DNA from 2 places in the Shewanella sp. KX20019 genome. Region 1 is predicted to be linked to the other one. Evidence: predicted binding sites of a transcription regulator. Region 1 holds the regulator's gene; the other holds the start of a gene.

Region 1 (15,159 bases):
TTGATAATCGCCACTTTCTCTCCTCGGGGTGAAACGAGTGCAAACGAAGCGCTATGGTCGACTTGATAGCTATCACCATCACCCACCATGGCGTAAACAAAGCCTAAACTACGGGTGATGGGGTAAAGCTGTTTATGTTCGCCGGTAACGGCCATAAACTCAGGATTGAAGAAGTTGGTATAATTGAGCAGGGTATCAGTTGAGTCTCGTTCAGGATCCACGGACAGAAAAATAACCTGCAGGCTGGTGTTTTCTGATAACGACGGATAAGCCGCTGTTAGCTTGCCCATGGTGGTCGGGCAAACATCAGGGCAGGAGGTGTAGCCGATGAAAAATAGGCTCCAATGGCCAGTTAAATCGTCATTACTAAAACGATTACCATGTTGATCGGTCAGCGTAAAAGGCGCGATAGCTTGTGGAGTTGGAAACTCAAAGCTCGTTTGCAAGACGAGGTCTTTAGGCTCGTTCAGCAGCGCTGCTGTCCATACACCCGCCGAGGCCAAAATCAGCGCCACTATAATCCATGATAGTTTCATCGTGCTTTTATCTCCCAAGATTTAATCGTCATAGCGAGGGTTGCAGCCCCCTCTTTAAACCCACAGGTAGTGGTCAACCAATAAGGCAATAAATAGCAGCATGAGGTGATAGATGGAGAACCTAAACACATTCATTGCAAGCCCTGGTGTTTCATGGAACTTAAGCTGCCATGCTTTGTAGATAAAGCCTGCGCTTAATAGTGTTGAGCTGACCAAATACACTGGACCACACATGCCGACAAGCACCGGTAATAGACAGGCGATGGCTAAAAGAATGGTATAGAGGAATATACAGGTCTTAGTGAACTCAACCCCATGAGTTACTGGCAACATTGGAATATCCACTTTGGCGTATTCCGCTTTTCGATGTATCGCTAACGCCCAAAAGTGCGGTGGCGTCCATGCAAAAATAATGATCACTAGTAATAAAGCATTACCGTGAAACTCACCGGTTACCGAAGTCCAACCCAATAGAGGTGGCATCGCGCCCGCTAGGCCGCCGACGACAATATTTTGTGGCGTAGCGCGTTTCAAATAAGCGGTGTAAACCACGGCATAACCGATCAGGCTAGCGAAGGTTAACCAAGCCGTTAATGGGTTGACCAAGGCATACAGGATCACAAAGCCCAATATGCCAATACCAAAGGAGAAGATAAGCGCTTTAGTGATAGATATTTTACCTTTGGGTAACGGACGGTTGTAGGTTCTGGCCATTAATCCATCGATACGCCGATCGATAAGATGGTTAAAAGCTGCTGCCGCACCTGCCATCATGCCGATCCCGGCCATGCCTGCTATCAGGGGTTGCAGTGGCACTGCACCAGGCACCGCGAGGCACATTCCGACCAACACTGTCAGTAGCATTAGCGCTACCACCTTTGGCTTGGTCATTTCATAGTAAGAACGCCACTGAAAAAGGGGGGCGGTTCGGTTTCTGGCTATTGTTATCTGTTTTTCCATATTTGAAACCTCGTTATATTCGCTCACTGAACATAAATTAAAACGTTTTTCTTTTTGTTTTTTATCGTAATTTGTCTATTGGAAATCTTTGCTGTTATGCCTTACGCCACAAGGCATAGTTGATAAATACCAGTGTTAGTAATAGTAAAGCTGCTCCCGCGTTGTGCGATACCGCGATACCCAAGGGCAGATGTAAAACCACATTGCTGATCCCTAGAATGACTTGTAATACCACGAGTACTACCAGTAGCCACGCGGCATTACGCAGTGTGGATGACCGTGCCTTGGTCACCAATTTGTAGGCTAGAAATAGCAGCATTATGCTAGTAATTATGGCGCCGAAGCGGTGCGCGACATGTATCGTCATCCGTGCCGAATAATCTAAAACGCCAAACTCGTAGCTTGGATGGTCGCCTTGAAATGGTGAGAATGCTGCAGCGAAGTTTAAGTTGTCGACCCAGTTACCTTCACAAATAGGCAGCGAGGTACAAGCCAGTGCAGCATAGTTGGATGAGGTCCAGCCGCCCAAAATAATCTGTAACAACAGTACGCCAATGCAGACCAAAGCCAAGGCTGATAGCTTTCTTGCTGGGGCATCGCCACCGGGGATCCGTAGGGGTTTACTGCGAAGGTAGAGCAGCAGGAGTAATGAGAACAGGGCGAAGCCGCCTATTAGGTGTGACATTACTACAATGGGCATCAGCTTCATGGTGACAGTCCACATGCCGAGCGCTGCTTGAAACACGATGAGTGCGGCGATAAACATTGGCAGCTTTTTAGGTGCGTCGGTTTTGCGTAAGCTCATGATTAAGATCACCAGCACCATCAAACCCAATGTGCCAGCAATGTAGCGGTGGATCATCTCAAGCCAGGCTTTTTCTGCTTCAACGGTATGTTCGGGAAAGGCGTCTTTGACGGCGGTTAGCTCATGGTTTGCGGTAGGAACCTTGACCATGCCGTAGCATCCTGGCCAATCAGGGCAACCCAGTCCAGCATCAGATAAGCGTGTATAAGCGCCCATCATAATGACGCACAGAGTAAAAACTAGGGTGACCTTAAGCAACGATTTAATCTCCATCAGCCGATCCTTGAAAGCTTAAGCATCTTTCTCAGGTCGGCAATAATGGCTTTACCTTGCATAATCTGTGCTTGATGGTCGGTGGTGATGGGGTAACTCATTACCATACTACCGAGAGGGTCTACCACGACAAATTGTTGATTGTTGAGCAGCTGGCTCATTGCCAATGTCGGGGTTGCAGTGGCGAAATCAAATGCATCAAGCGCGGCTAGATCGCTATGCTCATTAAGCATAATAATCGTATGCACCCTATCTTGATTGCGTCCAAGTGCGATATGGCTCTGTTGTAAAATATACAGCCTATCTTGGCAGGTTGCCTCGCAAATAGCGGGCAGTTGATACAGCAGTTGCCACTCTTTGGGTTGCGGGTTGGACATATCTAAACTTTGATAGTCTATTCCAACATTAAGCAGTTCGCCTTTGTTGGTTGCACCACCGTTATATAGTTCAAAACTGAGGATCACTTTGGCTGCAATGACAGGAATTGCAAATGCTAGTAATAGGAGTAATAGTGTTTTCTTGCCGTTCTTTTTCTGGGAGTTCATTCCATCTCCTCGATGTTATTCTATGTATCACTGTTGCAACGCTTTACCTGTTTAAGGAAAGCGATAAGTCATTACCAATACAGCTTTGTGCTATAAGCAAAACGACGGCGATAGCGAACAATTTAATATCATACTTCCCGGAACGGCTAGGAAGTCTATTTTCTAACCTACCTTGTCTTTTCTTACTTGGCAATAGAGATGTAAATTTTAAGCTGTGTTATTTATCTTGTTGTTTTAATTTACGAAAAAGCGCGTAAAGCACTAGGATCCCAAATGCTCCTGCCATGCTAAACCATTGCACTGCATAGCCCTGATGCTTCTGTGCCGATAATGGGATCGGTTTCCATGGATGAGCGCGTGTATCGTTGGGAAGATTGTTTGGTTGCAATACGGTGCGAACCAGCGGCTTATCTATCAATAAAGCCAACTGCTCAATATTTAGGTTCTGAATACGCTTGGGCCAGCCGGGCTCAGCCATCAAATCAGAGCTCATGGGATTCATCTCTTTTTGGTAGACTCGGCCTGTAAGCTGCAATGGCTCAGTGATTGCTAACACTGTGGGCAGCACCGCCCGATCGATTCCCCCAACTGCAAAGCCTAATTCGACTAATAACCATGGCTTAGTGGGGTCTATTTCAAATGCTTGGTAGGCCAAGTAACCGACTCTGCCATCGACAGTTTGATTGTCGAGTAGAAAGACTTGCTCGAGGATCGGGGTTGCCTGAGTGCTAAGTTTGTAGCCGGTTAGGTTTTCATTACTGGATTGCTCGAGAAGTTGTTCGAAACTGAGTACTGTGGCGCTTTGACGCGCGCTAAGCGCAGTTTGCCACTGTTGTTTTTGCTCAGCGCGTTCGAGTTGCCAAAAACCTAGCTTGACCAAAATAGAAAACACTATCAAAGTAGAAAGTACAATAAAGCACCAAGCACCCATAGCCCCTATTTTAGGAGAGTTAATGAATATACTATTGGTTTTTAAAGTGGTTTTAGTACTGTTACTACTATTCATATTATTTAATTTGGCTCGAGCCATGTTGGTGATGGTTAAAGGGGAAAAGAGTGTACCTATGAGCCAATATTTAGGCCGTCGAGTGATCTTCTCTGTGATGGTGGTTGTGTTGCTTCTATTAGCATTAGGGACTGGGATTATTGCGCCTAACCCCAGACCCTACTAATGAGCTAACTATCGGTGTTTACAGCACGTAAACGAAGATAAATAGACATAACCAAACAACATCGACAAAGTGCCAGTACCAGCTACCTGCTTGAAATGCAAAATGGTGTTCTGGCGTAAAGTGACCTTTAAGCACTCTAAAGAACAACACAATTAGAAACACCGTTCCTAAGGTCACGTGCATACCATGAAAACCGGTAAGCAAGAAAAAGGTGTTGCCGTAGACGCCAGAATCAAGCGTTAATCCCATCTCTTGGTAAGCGTGAATATATTCCTCGGCTTGCAGCACTAAAAAGCCAATTCCCAACAAGATAGTGAATCCTAACCAGGCCGTTAGCGCTTTGCGTTTATTGCTCTCTAAGCCAACGTGAGCAAAGTGCAACGTCACTGATGATGTGAGTAGAATAATGGTGTTGTATAGCGGCAAGCCAGTCCAACCCATAGCCTCAGTTGTGCTACCGTCGGGAGTGGTCACTAGCGGCCAGATTGCTTCAAAAGTAGGCCACAGTACTTCGTGCGTCATAGCATTGTTTGATGCACCGCCAAGCCAGGGAATTGCAATTATTCTGGCGTAAAACAGTGCACCGAAGAAGGCGGCAAAAAACATCACTTCGGAGAAGATAAACCAGCTCATACCTTGTCTAAATGAGCGGTCCATCTGTTTGGAATAGAGGCCGGCCATTGATTCGGCGATAACGGTTCTAAACCATCCGAAAAGCATAAAGATAATCACAGCAATACCCGTCAGCAGGATATATCCGCCGCTACCACCTTCGCTGTTTAACTGTGATACAAAGGTTCCAGCACCGAAAGCGATGAGAAACAAACCTATAGCACCAATAATAGGCCAGGCACTTTGCGCTGGTACGTAGTAGGCTTCGTGTTTAGTGGTCATTTGCTATCTCCTTTCTCTGCTCCAGTGTGACGAGGTGTGGAGAGAAATAAAATCGAAATGGCACCAATAATAGGCCAGGCACTTTGCGCTGGTACGTAATAGGGTTCGTGTTTAGTGGTCATTTGCTATCTCCTTTCTCTGCTCCAGTGTGACGAGGTGTGGAGAGAAATAAAATCGAAATGGCACCAATAATAGGCCAGGCACTTTGCGCTGGTACGTAATAGGGTTCGTGTTTAGTGGTCATTTGCTATCTCCTTTCTCGGCCATGGAGTAAAGAGGCGTGGAGAGGAATAAGCTCGTCATTAATTTTGTATTTGGCCTACTACTATTTACGGACAAATAATTTAGTTGTTGCTCAATGGTTGTCATCTTGCAGCTCCTTGCTCTACGCTGCCGACATAACCCTTGTCGGTAATGTTGTAGAGGGTATAAGAGAGGGTCAAGGTTGAAATGGAGTCCGGTAAGTCAGGATCCACGTAAAAGATGAGTGGTAGATCGGCGCTAGCTGTTGCTGCTAGCACTTGTTGATTAAAGCAGAAGCATTCTGTTTTATTAAAATAGGCGGCAGCTTGTCCAGGAGAAACCGACGGTATTGCTTGGCCAACGATATGTTTCGCAGACAAATTTTTAGCAACAAAGTGGGTTCGTATCAATTCTCCAGGGTGAACTTGCATGCTGTTGACCTCAGGTTTGAACTCCCAAGGCAGATCGCTCTGCACTTGGGAAACAAACTCGACGGTAACGGTTCTATTTTTATCTACCGTAACGGGCTTATAGACACTGGCAGTACTTTGGGTTTTACCATTAATACCGAGAGTGTCGCAAAGCACGTCATATAAAGGCACGAGGGCAAAGCCAAAACCAAACATCCCCACTGCACCTAGCAGCAGCATGCCAATGAGTTTGCGGTTAGACTTGCTCTGTGCTTGCTTCATCTTTACTTCACCTCAGGTGGTGTTGTAAACGAGTGATAAGGTGCAGGGCTCGGAAGAGTCCATTCCAAACCTTCGGCGCCTTCCCATGGTTTAGCGGGGGCTTTATCACCGCCACGAATACATTTGATGACTACAGCTAAGAAGATCAATTGTGACAGGCCGAAGGCAAAGCCGCCAATCGATACGATCTGGTTTACATCTGCAAACTGAATAGCGTAATCGGGAATACGGCGTGGCATACCCGCTAACCCGAGGAAATGCATTGGGAAAAACAACACATTCACCGAGATCACCGAGCACCAGAAGTGCCATCTTCCTAGGGTTTCACTATACATATTGCCAGTCCACTTCGGCAGCCAGTAGTACGCCGCCGCCATAATGGAAAATATCGCCCCGGTAACCAGTACATAGTGGAAGTGCGCCACCACGAAATAGGTGTCGTGGTACTGGAAGTCAGCAGGTGTTATAGCCAGCATCAGCCCCGAGAAACCGCCTATGGTGAACAGGATAATAAACGCCACAGCAAACAACATTGGGGTTTCGAAACTAATTGAGCCGCGCCACATGGTAGCAACCCAGTTAAAGACTTTTACCCCCGTGGGCACCGCAATCAGCATGGTGCAATACATGAAGAAGAGTTCGGCAAATACCGGCATCCCCGTGGTAAACATGTGATGCGCCCATACTAAAAACGACAGTATGGCGATACTAGCCGTTGCATAAACCATCGACGCGTAACCAAACAGAGGTTTACGACTGAAAGCAGGCACAATCGCTGAGATGATGCCGAAGGATGGCAAGATCATAATGTACACTTCGGGGTGACCGAAGAACCAAAAAATATGCTGGAACATCACCGGGTCGCCACCGCCTGCAGCGTCGAAGAAGGCGGTTCCAAAGTACTTATCGGTTAATACCATAGTCACCGTGCCAGCCAGCACCGGCATCACTGCTATGAGTAGAAATGCTGTGATTAGCCAAGTCCAAACAAACAGCGGTAGTTTCATCCATGTCATACCTGGAGCGCGCATATTGACGATGGTGACAATAACGTTAATCGCCCCCATTATCGAACTCATCCCCATAATATGAACTGAAAAAACGAAAAGCGCAGTACTGTCAGGGCTATAAGTTGTCGACAGTGGCGCATAGAATGTCCAACCAAAGTTAGGACCACCGCCTTCCATAAACAGCGAGCTGAGTAGGATGGCAAATGCAAATGGTAGAATCCAAAAACTCCAGTTGTTCATTCTTGGCAGTGCCATATCTGGCGCACCAATCATCATCGGAATAAGCCAGTTAGCCAAGCCGGTAAAGGCTGGCATAACTGCCCCAAACACCATCACCAGACCATGTACCGTTGTCATCTGGTTAAAAAAGTTTGGTTCGACTAGCTGCAGGCCTGGCTGAAATAACTCAGCGCGAATGACCATGGCCATCGCGCCACCCGTAAGGAACATAATGAAACTGAACCATAGGTAGAGCGTGCCGATATCTTTATGGTTGGTGGTTAAAATCCAGCGCATGATGCCTTTCGGCGCCCCATGATGATGGTCATCATGGTGATCGTCGTGAGCGGCTGGCGAATCTTGTGTAATTGTGCTCATTTTAATCCCTTACTTTCCGTGGCCAACAACGTCACTAGCCTGAACTGCATCACCGGAGTTATTACCCCAAGCATTGCGCTCATAAGTCACCACCGCAGCAAGCTGTTGTGGTGTCAGCAATGCGCTAAATGACTGCATTGCAGTAGCCGGTTTACCATTGATGACAACATCAAGGTGACCGCTTACCGGTCCTGTAATCACCGGACTGCCAACTAATGAAGGGAAAGCGCCAGGCAAACCCGTTCCCGCAGCTTGGTGACAAGCAACGCAACTAGTCATGTAGACCTTCTCACCCATGGCCATAAGCTCATCCATGGTTAAGTCATCCAGAGCAACCGCTTTAACGTCTGCAACAACTTCAGTTGTGACTTCACTCGCTGCAGCTTGCTCGGTTTTAGGTAGGGTAGCAGGTAAAGTGGCTGGTACTGCGGCGGCAGTATCACTGCTTGCTGCAGTACCTGACGCTGCTGAGCTGACATCGGCAGCTTGAACCGTATCGCCAGAGTCATTGCCCCAAGCATTACGTTCAAAGGTAATTACCGCCGCGATTTCAGTGGCAGTCAGCTGCTTAGCAAATGCTTGCATCGCAGTGCCCGTCATACCATTCGATACGATATCGATATGATCAGCGATGGGGCCTTTGATAATTGGACTAGCAATAAGAGAAGGGAATACGCCTGGAAGACCTGCACCATTAGGTTGGTGACAAGCGGCACATCGAGCCAGATAGATCTGCTCGCCTTGAGCCATCAGCTCCTCCATGGTCAAGGTTTGCGAAAGTGCTGCTTGAGCTGCAGCTTCAGCATTACTCGCTTGTTCCTTTTGAGCAATTAACCATTTATCAAAGTCTTCTTCTGTGAGTGCTTCGACAACAATTGGCATAAAGCCATGATCTTTACCACAAAGTTCAGCACATTGACCACGGTAAACACCGGGCTTATCAATCCGCGTCCAAGCTTCATTAATAAAACCAGGGTTAGCATCTTTTTTAACCGCAAAAGCCGGTACCCACCATGAATGGATAACGTCATCTGAAGTCATTAGAAAGCGCACCTTGCGGTTAATCGGCAATACGAGAGGTTTGTCTACTTCGAGCAAATAGTGTTCACCTTTAGCTTCGGTGCCCTCGATCTGCTCTCTAGGAGTCGACATTAAACTATAAAATTCAACGTCTTTATCGAAATAGCTGTAATGCCATTTCCACTGCGAACCTGTAATTTTAATGGTGAGCTCAGCATTACTGGGGTCCTCCATTGCAATCAAGGTTTTGGTTGCTGGAATAGCCATGATAATAAGAATAATAAAAGGCACTACAGTCCACAAAATCTCGACTTTAGTGCTTTCATGAAAGTTGGCGGCGACAGCGCCTTTTGATTTGCGGTGGTTGATCATGGCATAAATCATTGCGCCAAAAACAACAATGCCAATAGCACAGCAGATGTAAAGGATTATCATGTGGAGGTTATAAACCTTACCACTGATCTCCGTCACACCCTCTGTCATATTAAATGGCATTTCTGATGCAAAAAGTGCAGGCGAAAATATTAGCGCCAACACACAGTACAACAATTGCTTCACTAGACTTCTCCTCTGTCAACAAGACAAAGAAGAGTCACACAGTAAGTCTCTGCTCTATGTAAACTCTTCGTTCCCAAAAAAGCAACGATGACTTCAAAGTGCGCGAGTGGTTTATCTATCGTGTCGTTATTTTAGTTTTCGACTATCGATTAGACTTTATTTAGTTCCAGTACTTGATACTGGTTGGTGTAACCACGGTGGCACCTACGGCTGAAATATATCAGGCCGATCTCAGTCTTCATATACTCTTAAAGGATCTACAGTCATACATAAAGACCGACGACTAAATCGTTCGGATATAACAAAATATCGTTGTTATCAGTACCTACACTACTTGGTGTTGAAATATTGATCAAGATCACTTTTTGATTCATTTGTTTAGTGGTAGGAATAAAAAAGCTCCCGAGTAGGGAGCTTTAGTTAAAGACTAGAACTGTAATATAAATAAATGCTTAATGCATTGCAGTGAACAAAGAGCCTTGATTAAATGGCTCGCCCTGTGCGTTTATTGTGCTGTCAGGTAAGTGAGTGTTCGCATTTTCAATGATGATACCTACCGCTTGAGCGCTCTTGGCGACTAGCTGCAGTCGTCTACTGTCTCGTGCATCTAACTCGTTAGTCCAGGTTATCACTGCACTCGATGTCCCGCTGGTGAGCGCTTTTTCCATCGCCCAAAGTGTTTCTACTTCATCTTTGGCATGTACAAGTAGGATCCTATCCATCCGTACGCCAGCTGAAGCTAGCATCTGTTTGTAACCGATATTAGGTGGGCTAATTAATACAATCCAGCGACCCTGCAGGCTCAGTTGAGCCAGTTGACCACAGATCTGTTTTAATTCATTGCGTCCCTGAGTATGAGATATCATAGTTTCGATATCTGTCTTTTTAGACATCGTCGAATTGGGTATATCTTGCCAAAGGCCAGGGTGACGCGGGCTTACACCTAATAATTTGTTCATTGCCAATCTCCATTACGGATCACGCCAACGGCTAAACCTTCAATACTTAAGCTTTGGTTTGCCAGATCGACTTCTATCGGTGAGTAATCCTCATTCTCGGCATGTAAGAAGACTTTGTTGCCCCTCTTTTCAAACCGCTTAACCGTGACGTCATCTTCAACACGGGCGACAACAACTTGGCCATTACGAGCCTGTTGGCTCTTATGAACCGCCAATAGGTCACCTTCCAGGATGCCGATGTCTTTCATACTGTCACCGCGTACTCGTAGCAAAAAGTCGGCTGCTGGACGGAACATCGCAGGATCAACTTTATAGTGTTGCTCTACATGTTCTTGAGCCAGAATCGGTTCGCCTGCAGCCACTTGGCCAATAAGTGGTAAACCGAGATCGGCCTCTTCGGTATCTTCTTGAGTTAGCTTAATGCCTCGAGAAGTTCCCGGTATGATCTCAATACAGCCTTTCTTCGCTAAAGCTTTTAAATGCTCTTCGGCTGCATTGGCAGATTTAAAGCCTAAACGTTTTGCGATTTCGGCACGGGTTGGTGGCATACCTGTGTCTGAAATATTGCGTTTAATAAGCTCTAAAATTTCAGCTTGGCGTGGTGTAAGTGGTCTCATAATTAAGCCTGTCTTTCCATACAGTAACTGTCAGTATATACAGTATTCTGGTTCGCGCAAGTATTAACCAAGTTAATGTTAATATGTTTGGCATTTAAGATTGAAAGCTGCGTTCAACCCGAATTCAAGATCTAAGTGCACCACACCAATTGAATATAAAAAACCTCCTTCGTTGGGGGCTTTTTTATGTCCGTTGGTAAGGCTTCATTAATTCTTACTCTTTAAGTAAAAACTTCCGAATTATCTTATTGAATAGTCTCGCTTAATATACGGCTCAGAATAGAAACGTGGGGTTAAACGATGAACAATAAAATACTCAAACTAAGCACCATTGGCTTAGTCATAAGCGCTATATGTACCGCCGCTTTCGCAGGTGAACAACTAGATCCTCGCAGTGAGCAATATCAAAAGAAATTTCCAAAGCAATATAACACTTGGAAAAAGACGATAGAGCAAGACAAGAAAATCGACGAAGTTAAAGAAAATCCTAACCTTGCCGTGTTGTGGGCGGGTTATGCGTTTTCAAGAGATTATGACACCCCGCGCGGGCATCAATACGCAGTAACAGATCTCAGAGGGACGCTAAGGGTTGGAAGCCCGGACGCAGACCACAAAGATTTACAGCCTATGGCTTGTTGGTCGTGTAAAGGCCCAGACGTCCCCCGTATGATTACAGAACAGGGTGAAGACGGCTTCTTCAGTGAGAAATGGAGCGCGGCAGGATCTGAGATTGTTAATACTATCGGTTGTCAGGATTGTCACGAACCCGGTTCGTCTAAACTTCGCGTATCTAGACCATTCGCTCAAAGGGCAATGGATAAGATAGGTAAGAATTGGGACGATGCCTCTAGAACCGATAAAAAAGCTATGGTTTGCGGTCAGTGCCACGTTGAATACTACTTCGAGAAAGAAACCAAGAAAGCGGCTTTCCCTTGGGATAATGGCGTCGATACCGATAGCGTGGAAGAGTTCTTCGACTCTATAGAGTTTGTAGATTGGACGCATCAAATATCAAAAACACCAATGTTGAAAGCTCAACACCCGGATTATGAAACTTGGAGTTCAGGCGTTCATGGTCAAAACGATGTTACTTGTATTGATTGTCACATGCCAAAGATCACCAACGCAAAGGGCCGAAAGTTTACCGATCATCAGGTTGGAAACCCGTTTGACCGTTTCGAGGTGGGTTGCGCTAATTGTCACGAACAGAGCAAAGAGCAGATGTTAGCTGTTGTTGCAAACCGACAGGCAATGATTAACGAGCTTAAAGACTGGGTCGAAACTCAGTTAGTACACGCTCATTATGAAGCTGGCGCAGCTATTAAGGCCGGAGCAACGGCAGCAGAGTTAAAGCCAATACAGGATGATATTAGACATTCTCAATGGCGTTGGGATCATGCTACCGCTTCACACGGCATAGCAATGCACAACCCTGAAGAAGCGTTAAGGGTATTAGGGACAGCGATTGATTTATCAGCCGACGCAAGGGTTAAACTTGCTAGGTTGTTAGGTGAAAAGGGCGTTAAGCAGCCCGTAGCTATCCCGGATATATCGACCAAAGAAAAAGCACAAAAAGCGATTGGTTTAGATATGGATAAGCTAGAAGCAGAAAAGGCAACGTTTAGCGAAACAGTGCTTCCAGCGTGGGACAAAGAAGCTGAGGAACGACAAGCTAAATACGATAAGTAGCCAATAAGAATAAGTCCTATATAGCGAACGACTCCATTGCTTAATCCCACCTAAGCCCGCTGTATAGGCAGTAATACCAAGTCTCTTTATTGAGGCTTTTTTATGCCTGCTTATTGGCTTCTGTATAGGGGCCGCTTTCTATATGCAAGTGCACTATTCAACTAACTTATTGATCGCAATGAAACGGGCATTCACTCTTAAACTGAATCCCACATATAAGTTAGGGCTAGATTTATTGGGCTTTAACAGGGCAGAACCAGACTTAATCGACTAGCTGTACACCGAGAATAAGCTAAGTCACTGTTCCATAAATGCACTAGTGTTTCCCATTGGGATTGTAAAGCAGTAGCGCAAACAGTTGGGAATTCTGGTATTCTATGACGTATTACAAGCGACCATTACTGCAAGCGAATCATGTCGAAAAAAGACTCTCTCTGGTTTAAATCATTACGCTGGATCCAAAAAAAGCTCGTGCAAACTATTGTTGTGCCCCACGATCCTTTTGAAGACCTCAATCTTGATCCAAGCAAACCACTCGTTTATGTCATGAAAACAGAATCTGTTAGTGACATAGCAGCCCTTAGTGAAATGACCGGTAAGTTCGGTTTGCCTAGCCCTTACGATGACCTAGAGGTCAATGGGGTGAGTGCGCCGCGAGTTGTCTGCCTTGAAGGTAGCAAGCCATTATTTGGTGAAAGGGAAAGTGCTGAGCAGTATTTGCATTGCTTTAAACGCTTGTTAAGCGTGCATAAGCAAAACGCAGAATTAGATATTCAGTTGGTTCCGGTAAGCCTCTATTGGGGACGAACGCCGGGCAAAGAAAACGACACCATGCGTGCCGCCGTATTGGAGCGCCAAAATCCAACTTGGCTACGCAAGTGCTTGATGATCTTATTTTTGGGTCGACATAGCTTTGTGCAGTTTTCTAATGCTGTTTCTTTGCGTTATATGGCAGACGAGCACGGCACCGATAAGCGTATTGCACAAAAACTTGCCCGCGTTGCACGAGTGCATTTTCAGCGTCAGCGTAAAGTCATGACCGGGCCTCAACTTCCAAAACGCCAAGCTCTGTTTCATGCTTTGTTAAAGTCAGAATCAATCACTCGGGCAATTAAAGAGGAAGCGGTTAATAAAAAAATCTCCGAAACAGAAGCTCGTGCTAAAGCGATGGAGTATCTAGATGAAATCGCCGCAGATTACTCCGATAGCTTAGTGCGCATCACTGAACGTTTTCTGACCTGGTTGTGGAATAAGCTCTATAAAGGGATCAACATCAAGGGGGCTGAACAGGTCCGCCAGTTGCACCATGATGGTCATGAAATCGTTTATGTGCCATGTCATCGCAGCCATATGGATTACCTCCTACTGTCGTATATTCTGTATTACCAAGGCATGGTGCCACCGCATATTGCCGCTGGTATTAATCTTAACTTTTGGCCTGCTGGGCCGATGTTCCGCCGTGGTGGAGCCTTCTTTATTCGCCGTAGTTTCCGTGGCAACAAACTCTATACTGCGGTATTCCGTGAGTATTTGGATCAGCTTTTCACTAAAGGCTACTCTGTTGAATACTTTACCGAAGGCGGTCGTTCGCGAACCGGTCGTTTATTAGCGCCAAAAACAGGCATGATTGCCATGACACTGAATAGTGTTTTGCGTGGGGTTGAACGTCCTGTCACTTTGGTGCCAGTTTACCTCGGCTATGACCATGTCATGGAAGTCGCCACTTACCACAAAGAGTTAAGTGGTAAAAAGAAGAAAAAAGAGTCGGTTTGGCAAGTGTTTGGTGCTATTCGCAAGTTAGGTAATTTTGGCCAAGGTTATGTGAATTTCGGTAAGCCAATAACCCTACACAACTTCTTGAACGATGAAGTGCCAAATTGGCGCGAAGATGTTGCTCAAGAGCCAGAACAGAAACCAACATGGTTAACCCCCGCAGTGAACAAGCTTGCAGGGCAGGTGATGACTAATATTAACGATGCTGCTGCGGTTAGTGCGGTAACGTTAACGAGCTTAGTTTTGCTCGCATCTGAGCAAAATGCATTAGAGCGCAGTCAGCTCGAAAAGCAGTTAGATCTTTACCTTACGTTATTAAAAGAGCTGCCTTATACCGAATATACGTCGGTACCAGAGGGTAGCGGTAAGGACCTAGTATCGAATGGTTTGGAACTGAAGAAAATTCAGATCGAAAGCGACTCGCTCGGGGATATTATCTCAATCGACGACAGCATCGCGATTACCATGACTTATTATCGCAACAACATTATTCATTTAATGGTTGTCCCCTCTCTAATCGCCGCTTGCTTGCTGCGTAAAGAGCATTGCACTCGTGATGACGTACTTAGCTTTGTGAATGATTTTTATCCGTTGCTGAAAGCTGAGCTGTTTATGGGAGTTGAAGACCCTGCGACTTACACGCAAAGTATTTTAGATATTTTCGTGGCACAAGGGCTAGTTGTTGAAAATGGCCATTTTGAGATCGCCGATGACAAGGTGAATCAACTGCTACTGCTGTCAGGAACGATTGACGAAACGATGCAACGTTACGCCATCCTATTTAACTTATTGGCAGTAAAACCTAACATGGAGCGC
Region 2 (15,159 bases), 1.3 Mb from region 1:
TACCGCTCGTACATCAAACAACTCATCAAATGTAAGTTGTTTGCCATTCATCTTCTTCCAGATACTGTATATGTGCTTTGGACGGCCATATACCTTGGCTCGGATCTCGTCCTTATCTAGACGCGCTTGCAACTGGCTGACAAAGTCATCGATAAAGGTTTCTCTGTCAATGCGCTTACCATCAAGTTGCTTGGCGATATCTTTGTAGGTTTGCGGATGCAGGTAGCGAAAAGAGATATCTTCTAGCTCCCATTTTAACTGCCCAATACCAAGACGGTTGGCGAGTGGCGCATACACGTCGGCAATCTCTCTGGCGATGAGCACTTTAACTTCTTCATCGGCATTTTTTATTTCACGCAATAAGCAGATACGCTCTGCGAGTTTGATGACCACTGCGCGCACATCTTCAACCATTGCCAGCAACATTTTACGAATGTTATCGATTTGCGGCTCACCATTACGGGTCTGATTGTCAATTTTCAACGCACCAATAGCATTCATGGTTTCAACGCTAGAGACTAGAATTTCAAGCTTAGGGCCAAAGCGCTCATGAATATCTTCTTGAGTGATTAAGTCCGCATCAAAAACAACAAACAATATTGCCGCTTGCAGGGTTTCGATATCCATATTCAAAGGTGCAAGAATTTCAATCATCTCGCGAGCCCGTTGCAGCACAGGAAGGTTGACCTCTTTATTTTGGCCAACTAATAACTCAACCTGCGCTATCAACTCCAAAAGAGTTTTGGCTTCGTTGGAATCACTAATATAACGTTTCACCCACTCTTCTAGTTGAAAGTGAGGGTCGCTAAAATGTGCTTCACGAACTGATACCATCGTCTATTATTCCTTTACATCCCGAGGTGGATTAAACCAAAAATATTAATCCAAACCTTTTAAAATTCAGACCCTCTATCTTCAGCATTCAGCGAATATTGTCAATGAACAAACGCTGACAATCGTAACTAAAATTGTCTGTTAATCGCGTTCAAATAACGCCATTGATTCTAAATGGTGGGTTTGTGGAAACATATCCACCATTGCGATTTTTTTAAGGCTATAACCTTGCTTCAATATCACTTCACTATCACGCGCTAAACTTGCAGGGTTACAAGATACGTAGACCAAGGCTTTAGGATTGAGCTTCTTTAGCGATAACATGCTTTCATAGGCTCCTGCTCTGGCTGGATCAATGAGCATTTTATTAACTTTACCGAGCCACGGCTCTTGTGACAGATCAGCACTCAAGTCGGTATGGAAAAAAGAGACTTTATCTAAACCGCTATGTTGTGCATTAAGTTCTGCTTGAGCAACCATTGCCGGCACCCCTTCTACACCAATCACTTCAGCGCCATTTTTAGCTAATGGCAGACTAAAATTGCCGATACCACAAAACAGATCGAGCACTCGTTCACCAGCTTGAGGGTCAAGCCAATCTACCGCTTGCTTTACCATTGCTTGGTTAACCGCCGCATTAACCTGAATAAAGTTACCTGCTGAAAACTTAAGTTCTACATTGCTGTCACTAAAGCCATAGAATGGTTGTTCAGCCTTACCGCTAAGATACTCAGTCGCGGCATCATCGTCTTGCAATACAAGGTTAAGCTCATTGCTCTGACCAAAAGCGGCCAGACGCTGACGATCTTTATCGGATAAAGCTTTGGTGATGCGCAGAACGACAAAAATGCCGTTGTCAGCCTGGGTCAACTCTACATGGCCTAATGCTTTCTTACCGCTGAGCTGATTGAGTAGATAAGCAAGGTCGGGGATTAATGCCGACAGTGGCTTTGCAAGTACAGCACATGATTGGATCTCTACGACATCACTGCTACTACTTGCTCTAAAGCCTAAACTGACATGTTTAGTGTTACGGTCAAACCAAGTCGCTAAACGGGCTCGTCTACGGTAATGCCACGGGGAGTCACTCAATGTGTCGCAGACTTCACTTGCCTGGGTTTGAGCAAATTTAGCCACTAACTCCTGCAGTGCCTTAGCTTTGTGTGCCCGTTGAGCATCAACATCCAGATGCTGCAAATCACAGCCACCACATTGTTCATAATGCGGGCACGGGGGCTCGACCCGCTGGCTTGATGGATTTTCAACCTTTAACAGCTTTGCTCTAGAAAACTTCTTCTTCTGCTCGGTAAGCTGTACTTGCACGGTTTCGCCAGCAAGAGCGCCGTTGATAAACACTATCTTACCTTGATGATGAGCAATACCTGCACCGAGATGATCCAGCTTTGTCACCGCTAAAGACAATTTAGAGGATAATTGTTTAGATCTATTTGGTTTTGCTTTAAAAAATTGTGCCATTTTACTCTCTAAATAGATAAAAAAACTGGCCAACACAGGCTGTTACTGGCAGTCTATCGAATACTCTCACTATATTTATCGGTAACGCAAACGTCTCATGAATGAAGCCAATAATATGACCAAGTACAGCCTACGTTCATGGGTTCTGGTATTGGCGCTAGCTCCGACTATTTTAGTGGGTATTTTATTGGGCAGTTATTTTACCATAAATAGATTCTATGAACTTGAAGAAACACTCATAGAGCAAGCAAGTAATATCATCGAACCTTTAGCCATTGCCGCTGAGGTAGGTTTAGACAGTAAAGATTTTGAAACCACCAAGCGTTTAATCACCGCCGCCCAGCTCAACAAAGCCTCTTTAGTGCAATTTATTGCTATTTTTGATGTCAACAACCGCGTTGTCGTAACCTCGCACCATTATAAAAACCATGAAGTCATGCGTTACGACAAACCGCTCAGTTCTATGCTAAGAACTGAACTGGAACAAGTTGGTGACAGCATGATTTTGCGCAGCCCTATTTTTAAAAACAACGCCATCAATCCCGTCGATACCTTCGATGAAAATAACAACCAAATCTCAATAGAGACGGTTAAGCTCGGTTACATATCGATATTGATCAATAGAGAAAATGCGCTGCTTGAACAACATCGAGCCGCTGTAGCCGCATTCATCATTGTACTTATTGGAGTGCAACTGAACCTATTCTTTACATTCAGATTGGTTAAAAACGTCACCCAACCCATTACCGAAATGGTACGAGTGGTGGCAAAAATTCGTGAGGGTAAACTTGACACCCGTTTAACAGGCAACCTCATTGGTGAGCTAGACTTACTCAAACGCGGCATCAATGCCATGGCAGGATCATTGTCCGAATACCATGATGAGATGCAACAAAATATTGACCAAGCCACATCTGATTTGCGGGAAACTCTTGAACAGATTGAGATCCAAAACGTTGAACTAGACATCGCCAAAAAGCGAGCACTGGAGGCGAGTCGAATTAAATCAGAATTCCTAGCCAACATGTCCCATGAACTGCGTACTCCACTCAATGGTGTTATTGGTTTTGCAAAACAGTTGTTAAAAACGCCATTGCACTCCAGTCAGCAAGACTATATTCGCACCATTGAGGGCAGTGCAACAAATCTGCTTAGTATCATTAACGATATTTTGGATTTCTCTAAGCTGGAAGCGGGCAAGATGGTGTTAGAGAATATGCCGTTCTCTTTACGTGAAGTCATCGAAGAAACCGTGACGATGTTATCTAGCAGTGCACAAGAAAAAGAGATTGAGTTGGTGGTCGATGTTGACCCGCGCATTCCAGAGGATGTAACTGGCGATGCAATGCGTTTTAGCCAAATCCTGACCAATTTGGTGGGCAATGCGATTAAATTTACCGACAGTGGCAGTGTGCAGCTTAAGATGCAACTCGAAGAGATAGCCGACGGAAAAGTACATGTCCGCAGTGAAATTATTGATACAGGGATTGGTATTGATGCTGAAAAACTGGGCTCTTTATTCCAAGCTTTCGGCCAAGCCGATTCATCCATTTCAAGACGCTTTGGCGGCACCGGGCTCGGGCTGGTAATCACCAAACGCTTGGTGAACCGCATGGGCGGCCAAATAGGCTGTAACTCCGAGCCACAGCAAGGCTCTACCTTCTGGTTTTCACTACCACTTAATCTAAGCCAATATCCCATCAGCGATACTTTGCCGATTGGCACGCTTAAGAATAAAAGCATTTTATTGTTTGAACCAAACCCATTATCACATCATGCCGTTGAACGTATGCTGCTGCGCTGGGGGCTTAAAGTCACCAATGTTGCCAGTAGCAAACAGCTCGAATTTATTGTAACCCAGTCAAGTCATTTGTTTGATTATGGGCTCTTTAGTTGTAAAGGGATCGCTGCTGGGGGCAACGCTATTGATGTACTTAAAGTTGCCAAGCAAAAAATTAATTACTTAATGTTGATCAGCAACTGCGTAGAAAGTGAAGAGCTCTTTTCACAAATCCGCCCCTATATCGACAAGCAACTCACCATGCCTATTGGTGAGAAAAAACTATCGAGTAGCTTAATAGATCCGCAGTCATCACTTGAAGCAGAAGCCTTACCAATGCTTGCAATGCAAGCCACTCCCGAGGTGAGAGAAAACTTAACCGTACTGGCGGTTGACGATAATCCGGCCAATTTAAAGCTTATCGACACACTACTAAAAGAGTTAGTGACCCATGTGATCATCGTCGATAATGGTGATGCTGCAGTCACAATTGCAAAGCAGCGCAGTTTCGATCTTATTTTTATGGATATTCAGATGCCTGGCACTGATGGCATTAGTGCCACTAGACAGATAAGACAGAATTCAGCAAATCGCAATACCCCCATTATAGCGGTAACCGCCCACGCTATCGCTGAAGAGCGTGAGCGCATATCATCGAGTGGTATGGACGGATACTTACCCAAACCTATTGATGAAGCAGCACTCAGAGATGTGATCCATAAATGGAAAAGCAGACCTAAGTTCACCCATTTTGATCAGCGTATCTTAAATTGGGAACTGTGCTTGTCCCAGGCCAATAACAAACCTGACTTAGCAATAGATATGCTGAAGATGTTATTAAAATCACTGCCTGAAACGTTGGAGCATATCAATAGCGCACTCGCGAGCTTTGATCAGCAAAGCATGCTTACCTGTATCCATAAACTGCACGGTGCAAGCTGTTATTGTGGTGTCCCTACAACCCAACAACTTTGCCAAGAGATAGAGTCAGGATTAAAGCGTGGTGTTGCCGTAGAAGATATAGAACCTGAAATCCTTGAGTTACTTGATGAGCTAACTAAGGTAGAATCAGCCGCTAATCAAGTGATCACCCAGCTATCAGTGGAAATAAAAGATGACAAATAAACCGGGCTTTTTTCAACGCTTAAAAGGGCTATCGCTAGCGCAAAAGAAACTTTTTGCTATCGCACTATGTCAGCGCATGCTGCCCAATTATCAGCTTTTTTCTGAAGTGTGTGAATTTGGCAATCCCAAGGTGCTCGATACACTGCTAAACCTGCTTTGGCAGTCTATGTATGACAATAAGCTCAAGCTCAATTTAGAGATACAGATGGAGCGTATTGAAGATAATACGCCAGAGCCTGCTGATTTTGACGTCTACGGTGTTTACCCAGCAATGGATGCAGCGGTCGCCTTAACGTCTTTGCTAAGCGCATTAGAAAGCAAGGTTGAAGAAGATATCACCAATATCAGCAAACTATCCTCTGCCACGGTAGCTAATTATATTGAAGCGACCTGTGAGCAAGAGTTTACAAATGAAACCGAATTAGATGATTACATCTTTAACCATGAGGTTATGGTTGAGGAAAAGGAGGTACAAGAATTACTTCTGCAAGCCATCGAAGAGCACCCGCACCTTAAAGCCGATTTTGTCAAAGAGTTCCGCCGAGAAGTGGTTGCCGTCGGCATATCAAATATTGGTATCGGTCCAGTAGAGTAAAATGGCACAAGAGTCGCTCTGTTAACAGCAAAGCGGCTCTAGCTTTTCATCACTATTATCTCCAGCATTTAACTGTCCATTGAAAACAACTGTTCCGCTTTCGACTGCATAAACTCAATAAATAGCTTTACCTTCAAAGGTTGATGGCTACGCTGATGGTACAAGATTGAAATCCGCCTTTTCTCGCCAATCCAGTCAGGTAGTAGTGTCATCAATTGACCGCTCTTAAGCTGGTTTTTCACAAAAAGAGTTGGACCGTATAACACCCCACCATTATCAACTGCAGCTCTAACAGCACCATTTAACTCACTCAATGTCAGTTTGGCCGGCCCATCATAATAAAAACTCTCCCCTGATGAGTGCTTTAGTGTCCAGTTAAATAGTGGCCAGACTTTAATCAAGGCGTGTTGTTCCAAATCACTTGGATGGCACAAGCTAGGTGCTTTAGCCATATAGTCTGCAGAAGCAAATAAACCATAATTGAGCACGCCAAGAGAACTCGAAACCCAAGACGAATCGGGTTGAGTTCCACCAACAATTGCAACATCAACACCTTCGTCAATTAGGTCAATCACGTTATTATTTTGCACTATATGCAGCTGAATGTCGGGGAACTTTTCGCAAAACTCATTAATGGCGTGTATGAAGATCATCGAAATAATTGATACAGGAGCAGCTATTCTTAAGGTACCTTCCGGCTTATCCACCGCTGCACCTCTGATGCTGTCAAACTGAGAGACAATAGCCTGATACTGCTGAAACAGCGCTATCCCCTCTTCCGTTAGGCGAAGCTTACGGGTACTACGCATTAATAACTGCTTATCTAACTGTGTTTCCAATTTAGTCAGTTTGCGGCTTACCGTTGCAATTGGCATCTCTAACTCTTTAGCTGCTTGGGAAAAACTACCCGCATTAACTAAATGGACAAATTGATAGATCAGCTGTAATTCCAAGCCAATATTGCTATTCATCGATATAAATCCTGCCGTTTAAAAATATCCCCATCTTACCTGAAGATGCAGGATTCAGTGGGAGTTTAATGGGCTTTAATCAAGGCATTGATTACCACTAATGGTCGTTCCCTTAGTAAAATCAATAACACGGAGTCAAGCCCATTAAAACGCATCGCAGAAGGCGTTGTGCAAGCCCACTTCGTTGTTGCATTAATTTAAAAGGGAATAACCATTTCTACGTTAACGCGCCTAGAATTGAACTGGCACAACGCCTCTGAAACGAGCATCTTCAAGTAGGATGGGTATACAAAGGGGATCGGCTACGACCTAAGATCAATAGTATAGCAAAGCACAACTATGGTAATGTTCTAGCTCAATTTTATGCGTCTTTTACCCGTTTTTTAAATCCACCATTAGAGAATGATATGCCAGCAGTCATCACGCCACTCCTTGCTGTATTCGGCATAATGTTGATAGGCACCTTTGTTCAAAAATCAAAGCTATTGCCCGCTGAAACAGATCAAGTCTTAAACCAATATGTTTACTATATTGCGTTTCCGGCTATTATGTTAATCACCTTGGCCCAAACCCCTATCAACGACATTCTGCACTGGGGTTATATTGCCGGTTTTAGTGGCGCCATGCTAATTAGCTACGTGATAACATTTATAATCTCACTTTGGCTAAGTCCAGCACAAAATGCGCTAGCATCTATGCGAGCGCTGAATGCCACTTTTGGCAATACTGCTTTCATTGGTATTCCCCTAATGGCGATGTTGTTTCCAGGCAATCAGTCAGCATTGGCTGCAGCGGCTATCGCCAGTTTATTGTCGGTGCTAATTTTTGCCATCACGCTGGTGTCATTAGAGATAATAGGTCGAAATAAACAAGGTTCAGCATTAATAATCATTAGCCTCGCCTTAATAAAAAACCCTATTGTAGTAGGTAGTATGGTGGGGATTGGACTATCAGCGTTAACTGTTGCCTTACCAGAAAGTATTGCACTAATCATCCGTCAACTTGGTATGACTTCAAGCCCTTGTGCTCTGTTTGCGATTGGTATGGTGCTGGCAAAGTCAGCTCAATACCAAACCTCAAGCCACATTATTAGCCTCAAGCAGCTCACCGAGATCAGCGCTATCAATATCATCAAACTGGTTTTTCAACCTTTAATAACTTACTTGATCATGCTCGGCCTGAACATTGATCCACAATTAATTGCCATGGGCGTTATACTAGCAGCGCTTCCCACTGCTGCTAGCGTCTACCTGCTAGCACAGCGTTACCACATCCAAGTGATCACCAGTGCTCAGGGAATATTACTAGGCACCCTGCTCACTTTTATAAGCTTACCGCTTTTAGAAGCCTACCTGCTACATTAGTATTTAATGTGTTATCAATGCCCTTACATCCAGTTATTCCACAACGACAACAAGACTCTATGCTAACGTTATAGCAAATTGATACTTTCATAAATCTTGTTGAAAATTATCAGGTAGCTGCCTCCTTGCATCAAGCAACTGTATTAATTGAATTTAATTTCCTGTAAAAACGATAGCTACCGTTTAACAATGTACCGATATCGATTAATTAATCAACTGGCACTGTACTGTATATAAAATCAGTATATACTGTGGATTAATACAGTGTTTCGGATAGGACATCACTATGCTTTGTCAGCTCAGCATTAACAATTTTGCTATTGTGCGTTTTTTGGAACTCGATTTTAAAGCCGGCATGACTAGTATCACCGGTGAAACGGGTGCGGGTAAGTCTATTGCTATTGATGCACTAGGTTTATGTCTCGGCAATCGCGCCGACGCTAATACCATTCGACCTGGTGCAACTAAAACAGAAGTGAGTGCAAGGTTTTCCTTATCTGATATTCCACTGGCAAAGCGCTGGTTAGAAGACCACGATCTTGAACTAGATGATGAGTGTATTTTAAGGCGAACAATCAATAGTGATGGCCGCTCACGCGCATATATCAATGGTAATCCGGTTCCGCTGGCCCAAATAAAATCCCTCGGACAGCTGCTCATTGGGATCCATGGCCAACATGCCCACCATGCAATGTTAAAAAGCGAACATCAACTCACTCTGCTTGATAGTTATGCCAACCATAAGATGTTACTCGATACGGTATCCACTAGTTATCATCGATGTAAAATCGTTGAGAAGCAGTTGCATGAACTAGAGCTAGCACAGCATGAAAGACTTGCACGTAAGCAACTGCTGCACTATCAGGTTGAAGAGCTTAATGAGTTTGCCATTGCTAAAGGTGAGTTTGAAACCATTGAGGCTGAACATAAAAAACTTGCCAACAGCACTGCGTTAATCGAGCTCTGTCGTAGTCAGTTATCTATATTGCAAGATAATGATCAAGCGAGTGTTGAATCATTACTCAATACTTCAATCAGTCAGGGGCAAGATTTAGAAAGTTATGATGCAGAGCTAGGCAGTGTCGTCGCCATGCTCAATGATGCGCTAATTCAAGTACAAGAAAGTAGTAGTGAGCTTGAGCGATATTTAGATGGCTTAGAGCTAGACCCTGAATACTTTGAACAGTTAGAGCTACGGATCTCTAAAGCACTGCAACTGGCGCGCAAGCATCATGTCAATGCTAACGAGCTGTATGATCACCATCAAAGCCTGCTGAATGAACTCAGCGAGCTTGGCTCTGATGAAGATAAACTTGATGAGATCCGCAATCAACTGCAACATAGTCAGCAAGCCTATTTGAACCATGCAAAGAAGTTAAGCCAAAGCCGTGGCCGATATGCTAAGGAGTTAGATAAGAAAGTCACTCAATCGATTCATGAACTGAGCATGCCCAAGGGCAAGTTCAGTATCGAAGTTAACTTTAATGAAGCTGTCATCAGTCCTCATGGTTGTGATTCCATCGATTTCCTAGTGACCACCAATCCCGGCCAACCTATGCAACCTATTGCTAAAGTTGCTTCAGGTGGTGAACTCTCACGAATAGGACTTGGCATACAGGTAATAACCGCTAAAAAAGTTGCGACACCCACGCTTATCTTTGATGAAGTCGATGTCGGTATTTCTGGTCCAACAGCGGCGGTGGTCGGCCGAATGTTACGCAGCTTAGGCGAGTCGACGCAGGTATTTTGTGTGACACACCTGCCGCAAGTTGCAGGAAACGGCCATCAGCATATGTTTGTGAATAAGAGCAGTAAGGCGGGGAAAACAGAAACCTCGATGATCGCTCTAGATAAAGAGCAGCGAGTTGAAGAGCTAGCTCGCTTACTGGGAGGCGATACCATTACCAGCAATACCCTTGCCAATGCCAAAGAGCTACTACTCAGTTAATGGAGATTAAAGTTAGCTTACGTAAACGCCATTAAAAAAGGAGCTAACAGTAGCTCCTTTTTGCTTTCTACAATCTGTAGCGCATCAGACGGCCGCTTTATAGCAGATAGTAAGCTGCAGCTTGCAAGCACATCAATGAGAATATACCAGCCAGTACATCGTCAATCATGATGCCAAAGCCACCATGTACTTTGGCATCAAGCCAACGTATTGGCCAAGGTTTCAAAATATCAAAAAAACGAAACAACACAAAGCCCGCGAGCAACCATTGCCAGCCAGCAGGTGCTGCGATCATAGTGATAAGTAAGCCTGCAATTTCATCCCAGACGATAGCGCCATGATCATGCACACCCATATCATTTGCAGCTTTATCACAAATATAAAAACCGATTAAGACGCTTAAAAGCGTCAAACCGACATACCAAGATAAACTCAGTGGCGCCATTAATAAGTAAAGCGGTATCGCCGCAATAGTACCAAAGGTACCAGGAGCCTTGGCCGCTAAACCAGACCCAAATCCTAATGCCAAAAAGTGGATGGGATTTTTAAGAGACAGTTTAGTCAGCGCTGTATCTTTTGAAAGTAAATTCATCACTTAAAATGCTCGAATCCAAGGTTAATCGGTTCAAATGGCTGTTTATCTAACAACAGCTTCAACTTGCCACCCATGCAAATTTGGCCAATTTGAGTAAATTTAACCCCGGTTTCAGCCAGTGCGATCTCTAGTGCGCCTTTTTGCGCTTCAGAGACAGTAAAGAGTAGTTCATAATCCTCCCCACCGGTTAGCGCATAGCTTAGCGCCATCTCAGCAGAGACATTCGCTTTTAACTGTTCAGATAATGGTAATTTGTCGACATTTAGTGTCGCGCCGATATTGGAGGCTTTTAATACATGCTGTATATCAGAGATTAAGCCATCAGATATATCGATAGCACTCGATGCTAGCGTGCGCAGTGCTTGGCCCGCTAATACTCTTGGAGTCGGTCTGTAATGACGATTAATAAGATAGCTTTTATCGTCCTCATTGCAGGTCGCTTTTTCACGTAATAGATCGAGTCCTAACGCTGAGTCCCCCAATGTGCCGGTAACGTAGATCCAATCACCATTTCTGGCGCCGCTACGGGTCAAACCAGAATGCTTGGGTACTTGGCCATTAATGGTAATGGTGATGGCTCGTGGACCACGAGTGGTATCACCACCAACGAGTGCAACACCATAATACTCTGCAATTTCAAACAGCCCCGCGCTGAAATCCGCAAGCCAGTTTTCATCAACTTCAGGCAGGGTAAGTGCCAATGTCATCCAAGCCGGCTGGGCTCCCATAGAAGCAAGATCAGATAAGTTAACAGCTAGCGATTTGTACCCCAGATCTTTTGCTGGCATACCAGGAAAAAAGTGTACGTTTTCCACTAGTGTGTCACACGATATCGCAATTGACTTATTTTCAGCGGGTTCAACAATGGCACAATCATCACCAATGCCGAGCGCCACATCTTTTCGAGACTGGGCACGCCCAGTAAAAAAGCTTTCGATTAATTGAAATTCTTTCACAATACCAATCACAAATTAGGAGGTGGTTTGAAGAAAAAAGAGCGCCAAATAACAAGAGAGTCTTAGCGATTATTTAAGTTGCGTTCGGTATATCCAGCGATCAAATACCCATCACTAACCATACAACTGCAGTGCTCTTTTTAGTCATACAAAAACGGCATCCGAAGATGCCGTTTTTACTATTTAGTTTTTGCTACTAGCTTATCCAGAATACCGTTAACGAACTTATGTCCATCTTCAGCGCCGAATGTTTTGGCAAGCTCGATAGCTTCGTTAATCGCTACCTTATAAGGTACATCCTTACGGAAAGTCAGCTCATAAGTCGCTAAGCGAACAATCGCTTTTTCGACAGGGTCAACTTCATCTAAAGGACGAACCAAAAATGGAGTGATTAACTCATCCAATTGGCTTTTCTTTGTTGCTACGCCAGCCAATAACTCACGAAAGTAAGCTATATCGACACCATCAACATTTTGTTCAGTTAGAAACTCATGCTCAACATCAGCAATATTGTTGCCACTTAGCTGCCAAGAGTAAATGGCCTGAACCGCTAAACGACGTGCCTTTCGGCGCTCTGAAGGCTTCATTAAATTGTCCTAAATTACAGGTGTTCTTCAAGTGCTTGCAACACGTTAACCATCTCTAGCAGACCCAAAGCAGCTTCGCCGCCTTTGTTGCCTGCTTTAGTACCTGAACGTTCAATAGCTTGTTCAATAGTATCAGTGGTTAAAACGCCGAATGAAACAGGAGTATCAAATTCAAGAGCAACTTGAGCTAAACCTTTATTACATTCGCCTGCAACAAAATCAAAATGAGGTGTACCACCACGGATAACCGCACCAAGTGAAATTATTCCGTCAAATTTCCCGCTTGCAGCAACACGACGTGCAGCAAGTGGCAATTCAACCGCGCCAGGCACTTTAACTACAGTGATATTTTCATCTGCAACTTGGCCAAAACGCTTAAGAGTGTCTACCGCACCATCAAGCAAACTATCTACAACAAAGCTGTTGAAACGTGAAACTACAATCGCAATCTTTGCGTTTTTCGATTCGATATTACCTTCAACTACGTTCATTTATCTTACCTAAATTAGCTTAATTACCCAGCATGGGGGCGGAAGAGGCGGTATGATACCACAGCCATTAACGCTGATCCCCATGCAATTTATAAGAAAAGTACTAAATTACCTCCTGGATGGTTTTTACCTCCAAGATAATATTTTATTCTGCTATATAATCAGTTACTTCTAAACCAAAGCCCGACAGCGAATGATAACGCTTTGGTGAACTCAGTAAGCGCATTGATGTCACACCTACATTCGCTAGAATTTGTGAGCCTACACCGACTTGACGTGAAGTTCCTTGCCACTGAGGAGCAACCGGTGCGCTACCGTTATCTTCAGCTTCAAATGCTTTCACTTTAGCTAAAATGTCACTGCTATGTTCTTGATGCCCGAGCAGCACCAGTACGCCACCGTCTTCGCTAATGCGTTGCATTGCTTTTTCTAACGGCCAACTACGTTGCTGATCGCGCTCGGAATGTAATAGGTCGTTAAAGGTATTTTGCAGGTGAACACGCACAAGCATGTTCTCAGTCACAGCACCTTTGACTAATACATAGTGCAGTTGATTATCGATGGTGTCGCGGAAAGTCAACATATCGAATTCGCCAAAACGCGTAGGCAATTTACATTGCGCTTCACGTACTACGCTGGTTTCTTTAGTGTTGCGATATTCAATTAGATCGGCAATGGTGCCCATCTTTAAACCGTGCTTTTCAGCAAAAATTTCAAGATCAGGACGACGCGCCATGGTGCCGTCATCATTTAAGATTTCAACAATAACTGATGAAGCTTCGAAACCCGCAAGCCTAGCTAAGTCACAACCCGCTTCTGTATGACCAGCGCGAATAAGTACTCCGCCCTCTTTTGCCATCAATGGGAATATATGGCCAGGCTGAACAATATCACTAGGCTTAGCATCTTTGGCCACAGCCGCTTTAACCGTAACGGCGCGATCTTGTGCGGATATACCGGTAGTTACGCCTTCAGCCGCTTCAATAGACATCGTAAAATTGGTTGAGAACTGTGCATTGTTGTTCGTGACCATCAAAGGCAGGTTTAGCTGCTGGCAGCGTTCTTTAGTCAACGTTTGGCAAATAAGGCCACGACCGAAAGTCGCCATAAAGTTAACCGCCTCAGGCGTCACCATGTCAGCAGCCATAATCAGGTCGCCTTCATTTTCTCTATCTTCGTCATCCATCAAGATAACCATCTTACCTAGACGAATATCTTCGATGATCTCTTCTATACTATGTAGCGCCATGTTTAGACCTTTATATTGTATTGCTGCAGTTAGCTGAGGTCGCTAACCTTTATGCCTATGCTGGCAAAGCAGCCTATAAATTTAATGATTATTTTTTTGAGCGTCTTAAGATAAATTTTATCTTTAAAATCGCCTTAAGCCAGTTTTTAACGTAAAAAACCCGAGCGAGCTAACAGTTCCATGGTAACTTCAGACTTAGGTTGTTGTTCTGTTTGATCAGATGAATAGCTCATCAACCTTTCTAAATGACGAGCAATTAGATCAACTTCAATATTAACGTTATCGCCTGCCTTTAGGTTTACCAAGGTTGTTTCTCCCGCGGTGTGCGGCACGATGGTTAGTCTAAATCGATGCCCTTGCACCTCATTAACCGTTAAGCTTACACCATCAATGGTAATTGAACCCTTGTGAGCGATATAGCGACCCAGCTCAACTGGAGGCGACAACCAAAACTCAAGCGCCTGGCCACGAACTTGTCGGTCATCAACGCGCGCAATACCATCTACGTGACCACTGACCATATGGCCACCTAACCTTGTGGTTGGCGTGACTGCCTTTTCTAAATTAACCGCAGTGCCTACTGCATAATTGGCAAAACCTGTAAGACTAACCGTTTCAGCTGAGATATCTGCAACATAGCCATCTGCAAGTCGCTCAACCACGGTTAGACATACACCATTGGTTGCAATGCTGTCTCCGAGTTTAACGTCCGACAGATCAAGCTTAGCGCTGGCAACGGTTAATCGAATATCATCACCGCGACGTTCAACTTTTCGTAAATGACCTACAGATTCAATAATTCCGGTAAACATAAAGTTAATTACTCATTCTTAACGTCAAGCGAGTGTCTTTTCCCACTTTACGTTCATCTATTAGATTAATACTTGGAACTTGAGACATGGTTTCAAAATCAGGTAATGCGAGTAAGTCTCGCCCCTGAGCACCGAGTATTTTCATTGCTTGGTATAAAATAATTTCATCCGCTAAGTGCTCGCTAACAAACGCACCAGCAAGCGTAGCACCAGCCTCGACTAACACCGAGTTACAGGTTTTGCCAAGTAAAGTGAGCAGAGCAATAAGGTCAACTCGCTTTTCTTTGGCGGGTAATACTTGGTGACTAACATGAGCTGGCCACGCCGACTTAACACTCTCAGGATAGTCACAAGTACTAATGAGTAAAATGGGGCT

Evidence for each region. The regulator LexA, encoded in region 1, represses DNA repair genes until DNA is damaged. The targets are predictions, from matches to a motif close to TACTGTATNNNNATACAGTA.
Region 2: a site for LexA is predicted at 8,371-8,390, ahead of recN (DNA repair protein RecN). Genes of this name have one in related genera too.

Annotation. Positions count from the first base shown of each region.
Region 1 is NZ_CP068437.1:328,426-343,584, forward strand. It holds gene JK628_RS01470 (SCO family protein) at 1-536, opposite strand, end outside; gene cyoE (heme o synthase) at 591-1,496, opposite strand; gene JK628_RS01480 (COX15/CtaA family protein) at 1,591-2,574, opposite strand; gene JK628_RS01485 (hypothetical protein) at 2,574-3,119, opposite strand; gene JK628_RS01490 (SURF1 family protein) at 3,337-4,050, opposite strand; gene JK628_RS01495 (DUF2909 family protein) at 4,073-4,291, shown strand; gene JK628_RS01500 (cytochrome c oxidase subunit 3) at 4,310-5,185, opposite strand; gene JK628_RS23400 (hypothetical protein) at 5,182-5,307, opposite strand; gene JK628_RS23405 (hypothetical protein) at 5,304-5,429, opposite strand; gene JK628_RS01505 (cytochrome c oxidase assembly protein) at 5,551-6,120, opposite strand; gene ctaD (cytochrome c oxidase subunit I) at 6,123-7,727, opposite strand; gene coxB (cytochrome c oxidase subunit II) at 7,737-9,305, opposite strand; gene JK628_RS01520 (cell division inhibitor SulA) at 9,758-10,264, opposite strand; gene lexA (transcriptional repressor LexA) at 10,261-10,881, opposite strand; gene nrfA (ammonia-forming cytochrome c nitrite reductase) at 11,182-12,570, shown strand; gene plsB (glycerol-3-phosphate 1-O-acyltransferase PlsB) at 12,985-15,159, shown strand, end outside.
Region 2 is NZ_CP068437.1:1,605,572-1,620,730, reverse strand. It holds gene relA (GTP diphosphokinase) at 1-834, opposite strand, end outside; gene rlmD (23S rRNA (uracil(1939)-C(5))-methyltransferase RlmD) at 976-2,310, opposite strand; gene barA (two-component sensor histidine kinase BarA) at 2,408-5,215, shown strand; gene JK628_RS07040 (YjaG family protein) at 5,205-5,810, shown strand; gene JK628_RS07035 (LysR family transcriptional regulator) at 5,879-6,781, opposite strand; gene JK628_RS07030 (AEC family transporter) at 7,189-8,145, shown strand; gene recN (DNA repair protein RecN) at 8,432-10,093, shown strand; gene JK628_RS07020 (phosphatidylglycerophosphatase A family protein) at 10,191-10,685, opposite strand; gene thiL (thiamine-phosphate kinase) at 10,685-11,644, opposite strand; gene nusB (transcription antitermination factor NusB) at 11,824-12,231, opposite strand; gene ribH (6,7-dimethyl-8-ribityllumazine synthase) at 12,246-12,722, opposite strand; gene ribBA (bifunctional 3,4-dihydroxy-2-butanone-4-phosphate synthase/GTP cyclohydrolase II) at 12,868-13,971, opposite strand; gene JK628_RS06995 (riboflavin synthase) at 14,118-14,783, opposite strand; gene ribD (bifunctional diaminohydroxyphosphoribosylaminopyrimidine deaminase/5-amino-6-(5-phosphoribosylamino)uracil reductase RibD) at 14,788-15,159, opposite strand, start outside.